Regions from separate parts of the Streptomyces sp. Pv4-95 genome, predicted to be linked through region 1. Evidence: predicted binding sites of a transcription regulator. Region 1 holds the regulator's gene; the other holds the start of a gene.
The links. Region 1 encodes HspR, which represses chaperone genes until heat shock. Its sites were predicted from a motif close to TTGAGNNNNNNNNNCTCAA; they were not measured.

Region 1 (3,405 bases):
CCTGTCCGAGCTCCTTCCCACCCTCGACGACGTCGGCCGCGCCCGCGAGCACGGCGAACTGGTCGGCGGCTTCAAGTCGGTGGCCGAGTCGCTGGAGACCGCGGTCGCCAAGCTGGGTCTGCAGCAGTTCGGCAAGGAGGGTGAGCCCTTCGACCCGACGATTCACGAAGCGCTGATGCACTCCTACGCGCCCGACGTCACCGAGACGACGTGCGTGGCGATCCTGCAGCCCGGGTATCGCATCGGTGAGCGAACGATCCGCCCCGCGCGGGTCGCCGTCGCCGAGCCGCAGCCGGGCACGCAGACCACCAAGTCCGCCTCCGAAGAGGACACCAAGGCTTCGGACGAGGAGAACGGTGGCCCGGAAGAGGGCTGACGTGAGGACAGGAAAGAAAACCGCGCGGAAGGAGGGACGTCGGGGATGAGCACCAAGGACTTCGTGGAGAAGGACTACTACAAGGTCCTCGGCGTCCCGAAGGACGCGACCGAGGCGGAGATCAAGAAGGCGTACCGCAAGCTCGCCCGCGAGTTCCACCCGGACGCCAACAAGGGTGACGCCAAGGCCGAGGAGCGCTTCAAGGAGATCTCCGAGGCGAACGACATCCTCGGTGACCCCAAGCGCCGCAAGGAGTACGACGAGGCCCGGACGCTGTTCGGCAACGGCGGCTACCGGCCCGGCCCCGGCGGGGGCGGCGGCAGCTTCAACTTCGACCTGGGCGACCTCTTCGGGGGCTCGCCGGGTCAAAGCGGGGGCGGCGCCGGCGGCTTCGGCGGCGGTCTCGGGGATGTCTTCGGCGGCCTGTTCAACCGCGGTGGCGGCGCCGGGACGCGTACGCAGCCGCGCCGCGGCCAGGATGTCGAGTCCGAGGTGACGCTCAGCTTCACCGAGGCCGTCGACGGGGCCACGGTCCCGTTGCGGATGTCCAGCCAGGCGCCCTGCAAGGCGTGTTCGGGCACCGGTGACAAGCACGGCACTCCGCGGGTCTGCCCGACCTGTGTGGGCACCGGTCAGGTCAGCCGGGGTGCCGGTGGCGGTTTCTCGCTCACCGACCCGTGCGCCGACTGCAAGGGCCGGGGCCTGATCGCCCAGGACCCCTGCGACGTCTGCAAGGGCAGTGGCCGGGCGACGAGTTCGCGCACCATGCAGGTCCGTATCCCCGCGGGCGTCTCCAACGGGCAGCGCATCAGGCTGCGCGGCAAGGGCGCCCCGGGCGAGCAGGGCGGCCCGGCGGGCGACCTCTATGTCGTGGTGAACGTCGACGCCCACCCGGTCTTCGGCCGCAAGGGCGACAACCTCACCGTCACGGTGCCGGTCACCTTCCCGGAGGCCGCGCTCGGCGGCGAGGTGAAGGTGCCCACCCTGGGCGGCCCGCCCGTCACGCTGAAGCTGCCGGCCGGCACGCCCAACGGGCGCACCATGCGGGCCCGCGGCAAGGGAGCGGCCCGCAAGGACGGCACCCGGGGTGACCTGCTGGTCACCATCGAGGTGCTGGTGCCCAAGGACCTCGGCGACAAGGCGAGAGAGTCGCTGGAGACGTATCGCGAGGCGACCGCGGGAGAGGACCCGCGGGCGGAGCTGTTCCAGGCCGCGAAGGGAGCTTGAGATGGACAGCCGGGGCGGACATCGTCGTAATCCGTACGAACTGACCGAAGAGTCGCCGGTGTACGTCATCTCCGTCGCGGCTCAGCTCTCCGGCCTGCATCCGCAGACCCTGCGGCAGTACGACCGGCTCGGCCTGGTCTCGCCCGACCGTACGGCCGGGCGGGGCCGCCGCTACTCGGCCCGGGACATCGAACTGCTGCGCACCGTGCAGCAGTTGTCCCAGGACGAGGGCATCAACCTCGCGGGCATCAAGCGCATCATCGAGCTGGAGAACCAGGTCGCGGCCCTGCAGCAGCGGGTCGCCGAGCTCCAGGGCGCCCTGGAGGGCGCGGCCAGCGCGATGCAGCAGCGGGAGGCCGCGGTGCACGCGTCCTACCGCCGTGACCTGGTGCCGTATCAGGATGTGCAGCAGAGCGGCGCTCTGGTGGTGTGGCGGCCCAAGCGGTCGGAGTAACGGGCCGCTCCGGCTCCGGCCGGCAAGCAGCCACCTCGCGCGAGTTGGTGGGAAAGGGCCGGGTCAGCCGGCCCTTTTTCGCGTGCGGAGGGCGGCGTCAGCAGCCGTTGTAGCCGGCCGTCGGCATCGAGAGGCGGCGGTGCACATGCGACTTCATCGCCAGGGTGTAGACCGGCTCGTCGAGGTCGGCGGTCTCCAGGCGGACCCCGGCCGCGGCGCAGCGGGCGGTGAATTCGTCGGCGCCCTTGATGGCGTTCTCCAGGGCCCGCAGGTTGGGGGTCACGAACACATCGACCAGCCCCGCCTTCACGTCGCTCCACAGGGCCTGGTGATCGGCGCGCAGGCGGTGCAGGCTGAGCTGGCAGGTCAGGCGGTAGTCACGGGCGGCCGCCCACTGTTTGCACATGTCGTGCTGGGTGCGGTCATCGACCAGGAACGGATCCTCGTCCAGCTCGGACAGCGGCATCAGGCAGGCGATCGCCGTCACTCGGACCGGGTTCATCGTGCCCTCCGGGGCGTGGCGAGTGTGGGGGCGACGATACCCCCGCGAAGGGCCCGGGGTGGAGGGGCGGCGCCGGGCGGCGAGGCGTAACCACAGGCGTGGCAGATCTTCCATCCGTCCTGGTTGACGGCGAGTTGGCCACCGCAGCGCGGGCAGAGCTCGGCGCGGGGGCGTGGCAGGGCCGGGCCGGGGTGGCGGGGAACGGTCGGGGTGGGGTGTGCTGCCGACGCCATGCGGCCTCCAGCTGCCGTCTGCTGCCCGTTGTCGCCCCGGGCGGAGTGGGGGTGTGAGGGGTACGGGCGATGCCGACTGATCGCCATGGGCCGAGTCGGTCGCGGATCTGTTCGGAGCCGACCGGTCCTGGGTACCAGGTGGACGGCCGGCGGCGGGGGCGCAGGGGCGCTTTTCGGTCAGGTGCCGGGTCGGCTGTTCGCGCGGCTCAGGCGCGGCCGAGGGCCTTGTTCACCGCGATCTCGATCATGACGCGGTCGGGGTTCGGCGTCGGCGTCCGGCCGTAGCGCTCGGCGTAGCGGCGCACGGCGTCCGCCACCGACGCGTCGTCCGTACGCACCCGCGCGATGCCCTCCAGCGTCGCCCAGCGGCCGCGGTCGACCTGACAGACGGCGACGGTTGCGCCCTCGGGGCCGGCGGCGAGGACGTTCTTGACCTTGGTGCTGTCCTTGCGCGTGATGATCCGCGCGATCCGCTGACCGGAGTCGTAGGTGACGCCCACGGGGACGACATGCGGGGTGCCGTTCGCCCGCAGTGTGGTCAGCGTGGGCATGAGGTACTCGCCCCAGAAGGCGAGGTACTCGGGGCTGAGGGCGGCGAGGTCGTGGGCCATGG
Region 2 (3,405 bases), 1.5 Mb from region 1:
GTGCGCACCCGCTCCGGGGTGAGACAGCGGGGCGGCCCGTAGCCCCAGTCCTCGGCGTCCGCCAACGGCTCCTCGCCGTGCACGATGTCCACGGGGAAGCCCTGGCGGCGGAGCAGGAAGCCGAGGGCGTCCCACGCCGTGCCGATGTCCAGGCAGCGGGCCTTCGCCGGCTCCGGCTCGGTGTCCGCCTCCTCGTCCATGCGCTCGCCCACCATCTCCAGCGCCCACTCGGGATCGCTGACGGCGCGCTGGAGTTCGGCCGCCGTGACACGTGCGTACTGTCCGATCATGCTCATGGTCCGGATGCTAGGCGCGGCCACTGACAACCCGCCGCGAGGGCCCGGATGCCGACCGCCCCCCGCCGGGAATCCGTCCGGCGCCGCGCCGCGCGCCCGGTCAGGTCCCGTCGCCACCTGTGGCCGGATCATCCGTCGGCTCCTGGGAGAATGGCGTTCTTGCGAGCGCGGCGGTACGCGGTGCTCACCGGTAGCAGGAGTGCACGCCCGTGTCCCAGGACCCCACCCGGCCGAACCCCGACGCCACTCGCCTCGGGCTCGTCTCCGACTGCGGCAGTTGCTTCGGGCTCTGCTGCGTCGCCCTGCCGTTCGCCGCGTCGGCGGATTTCGCGGTCGACAAGGACGCCGGGCGGCCCTGCGGCAACCTGCGGAGCGACTTCCGCTGCGGAATCCATGCCGAGCTGCGTGAGCGCGGCTTCTCCGGATGCACCGTCTTCGACTGCTTCGGTGCCGGGCAGAAGGTCTCACAGGTCACCTTCGGCGGCGAGGACTGGCGGCAGGCCCCGCGCACAGCCCGCAGCATGTTCGACGTCTTCCCCGTCATGCGGCAGCTCCACGAACTCCTTCAGTACCTCGCCGAGGCCCTCGCCCGGCCTGCTGCCCGCCCGATCCACGACGAGCTGCGGCGCGCGCTCGACGAGACCGAAGCCCTCACGTACGGCACTCCCGAGGAATTGGCCGGCCTGGATGTCGCCGCCCACCGGGGCGAGGTCAACGCTCTGCTGCTGCGCACCAGCGAGCTGGTGCGGGCCGAGGTGCCGGGCCGTAAGAAGGAGCGGCGGGGCGCGGATCTCATGGGCGCCCGGTTGCGGCGCGCCGACCTGCGGGGCGCCAACCTCCGCGGGGCCTACCTCATCGCCGCCGACCTCACGGGCGCCGACCTGCGGCTGGCCGACCTGATCGGTGCCGATCTGCGGGACGCCGATCTGAGCGGCGCCGACCTCACCGGCAGCCTCTTCCTCACCCGGGCCCAGCTCAGCGCGGCCAAGGGGGACGACCGCACCACGCTGCCGCCGGAGCTCGGCCGCCCGGCTCACTGGTAGTCACCCGCCGCACCGGGCACGGCACATCCGCGGCCGCCCGCCGGTGACCGACGCCGACGATCCGAGTTCCCCCGTCTTCGTGCGTCTTCGTACGGCACCACCCGCCCACCGACGCGGAGCGGAGACACCTCCGCCGATCCGCCGCCGCACGCTGCCCATCCCTGATCGCTCACAGCGAACGCGCCCCGGGGAACATCTCCCCCTACCGCGGCATTGAGTGAGTACAGCTCAACTTGCCTGCCGAAGGGGAGATCATGGCTTCGACGCCCACATCGCTCACCCTGCCCGTGCTGCCCCTCGATGACGAGGTCGTTCTGCCCGGCATGGTGGTGCCTCTCGACCTGTCCGACACCGACGTCCGGGCAGCCGTGGAGGCCGCACAGGCCGCCGCCCCGTCGGGTAACAAGCCGCAGGTGCTGCTTGTGCCCCGGCTCGACGGCAGCTACGCCGGGATCGGCACGCTCGGGCGGATCGAGCAGGTCGGGCGGCTCTCCGACGGCGACCCCGGGGCCCTGATCAGGGGCCTGGGCCGGGTGCGCATCGGGTCGGGTACGACCGGCCCGGGGGCCGCCCTCTGGGTGGAGGGCACCACCGTCGAGGAGACGGTGCCCGACCCGCTGCCCGGCGCGGTGACGGAACTCGTCACCGAATACAAGGCGCTGGCCACCAGCTGGCTGCGCAAGCGCGGTGCCTGGCAGGTCGTCGACCGCGTCCAGCAGATCGAGGACGTGCCGACGCTCGCCGACAACTCCGGCTACTCGCCCTTCCTGACCACCGAGCAGAAGGTCCGGCTGCTGGAGACCGCCGACCCGGTGGCCCGTCTGAAGTTCGCCACCGAGACCCTGCGCGAGCACCTCGCGGAACAGGACGTCGCCGAGTCGATCGCCAAGGACGTCCAGGAGGGCGTCGACAAGCAGCAGCGGGAATTCCTGCTGCGCCGTCAGCTGGAAGCGGTCCGCAAGGAACTCGCCGGGATCAACGGCGACCCCGAGGACGAGGGCGACGACTACCGCGCCCGCGTCGAGGCCGCCGAACTGCCCGAGGAGGTCCGCAAGGCCGCCCTCAAGGAGGTCGACAAGCTGGAGCGGTCCAGCGACCAGAACCCCGAGGGCTCCTGGATCCGCACCTGGCTGGACACCGTCCTGGAACTGCCGTGGAACGAGCGGACCGAGGACGCGTACGACATCGCAGGCGCCAAGGAGATCCTGGACGCCGACCACGCGGGCCTGGAGGACGTCAAGGAGCGGATCACCGAGTACCTCGCCGTCCGCAAGCGCCGGACCGAGCGCGGTCTGGGGCTCGTCGGCGGGCGGCGCGGCGGCGCGGTGCTGGCACTGGTGGGCCCGCCGGGCGTCGGAAAGACCTCGCTCGGCGAGTCCGTCGCACGGGCCATGGGGCGCGAGTTCGTCCGGGTCGCGCTCGGCGGCGTCCGGGACGAGGCGGAGATCCGCGGCCACCGGCGCACCTATGTCGGCGCGCTGCCCGGCCGGATCGTGCGGGCCGTCAAGGAGGCCGGGTCGATGAACCCGGTGGTGCTGCTCGACGAGATCGACAAGGTGGGTTCGGACTTCCGGGGCGACCCGGCCGCCGCCCTCCTGGAGGTCCTGGACCCGGCGCAGAACCACACCTTCCGCGATCACTACCTGGAGGTCGAACTGGACCTCAGCGACGTGGTCTTCCTGGCCACGGCCAACGTCCTCGAAGCCATCCCCGAGCCGCTGCTGGACCGGATGGAACTGGTCAGGCTCGACGGGTACACCGAGGACGAGAAGGTCGTCATCGCACGGGAGCACCTGCTGCCCCGGCAGCTGGAGCGGGCCGGTCTGGAGCCCGGCGAGGTCGTCCTGGAGGACGGGGCGCTGCGCAAGCTCGCGGGTGAGTACACCCGTGAGGCGGGCGTACGGAATCTGGAGCGGTCGGTGGCCCGGCTGCTGCGCAAGGTCGCGGCCCAGCACGAACTGGGTGAGCGGGAGCTGCCGTTCACGGTCGGCGCGCAGGAGCTGCGTCCGCTGATCGGGCGCCCGCACCACACCCCCGAGTCCGCGCAGGACCCGGCCGAGCGGCGG

Region 2: the regulator HspR is predicted to act here: its motif matches at 1,553-1,571, upstream of lon (endopeptidase La).

The regions. Positions count from the first base shown of each region.
Region 1 is NZ_CP127172.1:4,330,704-4,334,108, forward strand. Features, by position in the region: gene grpE (nucleotide exchange factor GrpE) at 1-376, shown strand, start outside; gene dnaJ (molecular chaperone DnaJ) at 422-1,603, shown strand; gene QOM21_RS18970 (heat shock protein transcriptional repressor HspR) at 1,605-2,057, shown strand; gene QOM21_RS18975 (hypothetical protein) at 2,155-2,559, opposite strand; gene QOM21_RS18980 (pyridoxamine 5'-phosphate oxidase family protein) at 2,999-3,403, opposite strand.
Region 2 is NZ_CP127172.1:2,842,015-2,845,419, reverse strand. Features, by position in the region: gene QOM21_RS12455 (YfbM family protein) at 1-296, opposite strand, end outside; gene QOM21_RS12450 (pentapeptide repeat-containing protein) at 506-1,339, shown strand; gene lon (endopeptidase La) at 1,594-3,405, shown strand, end outside.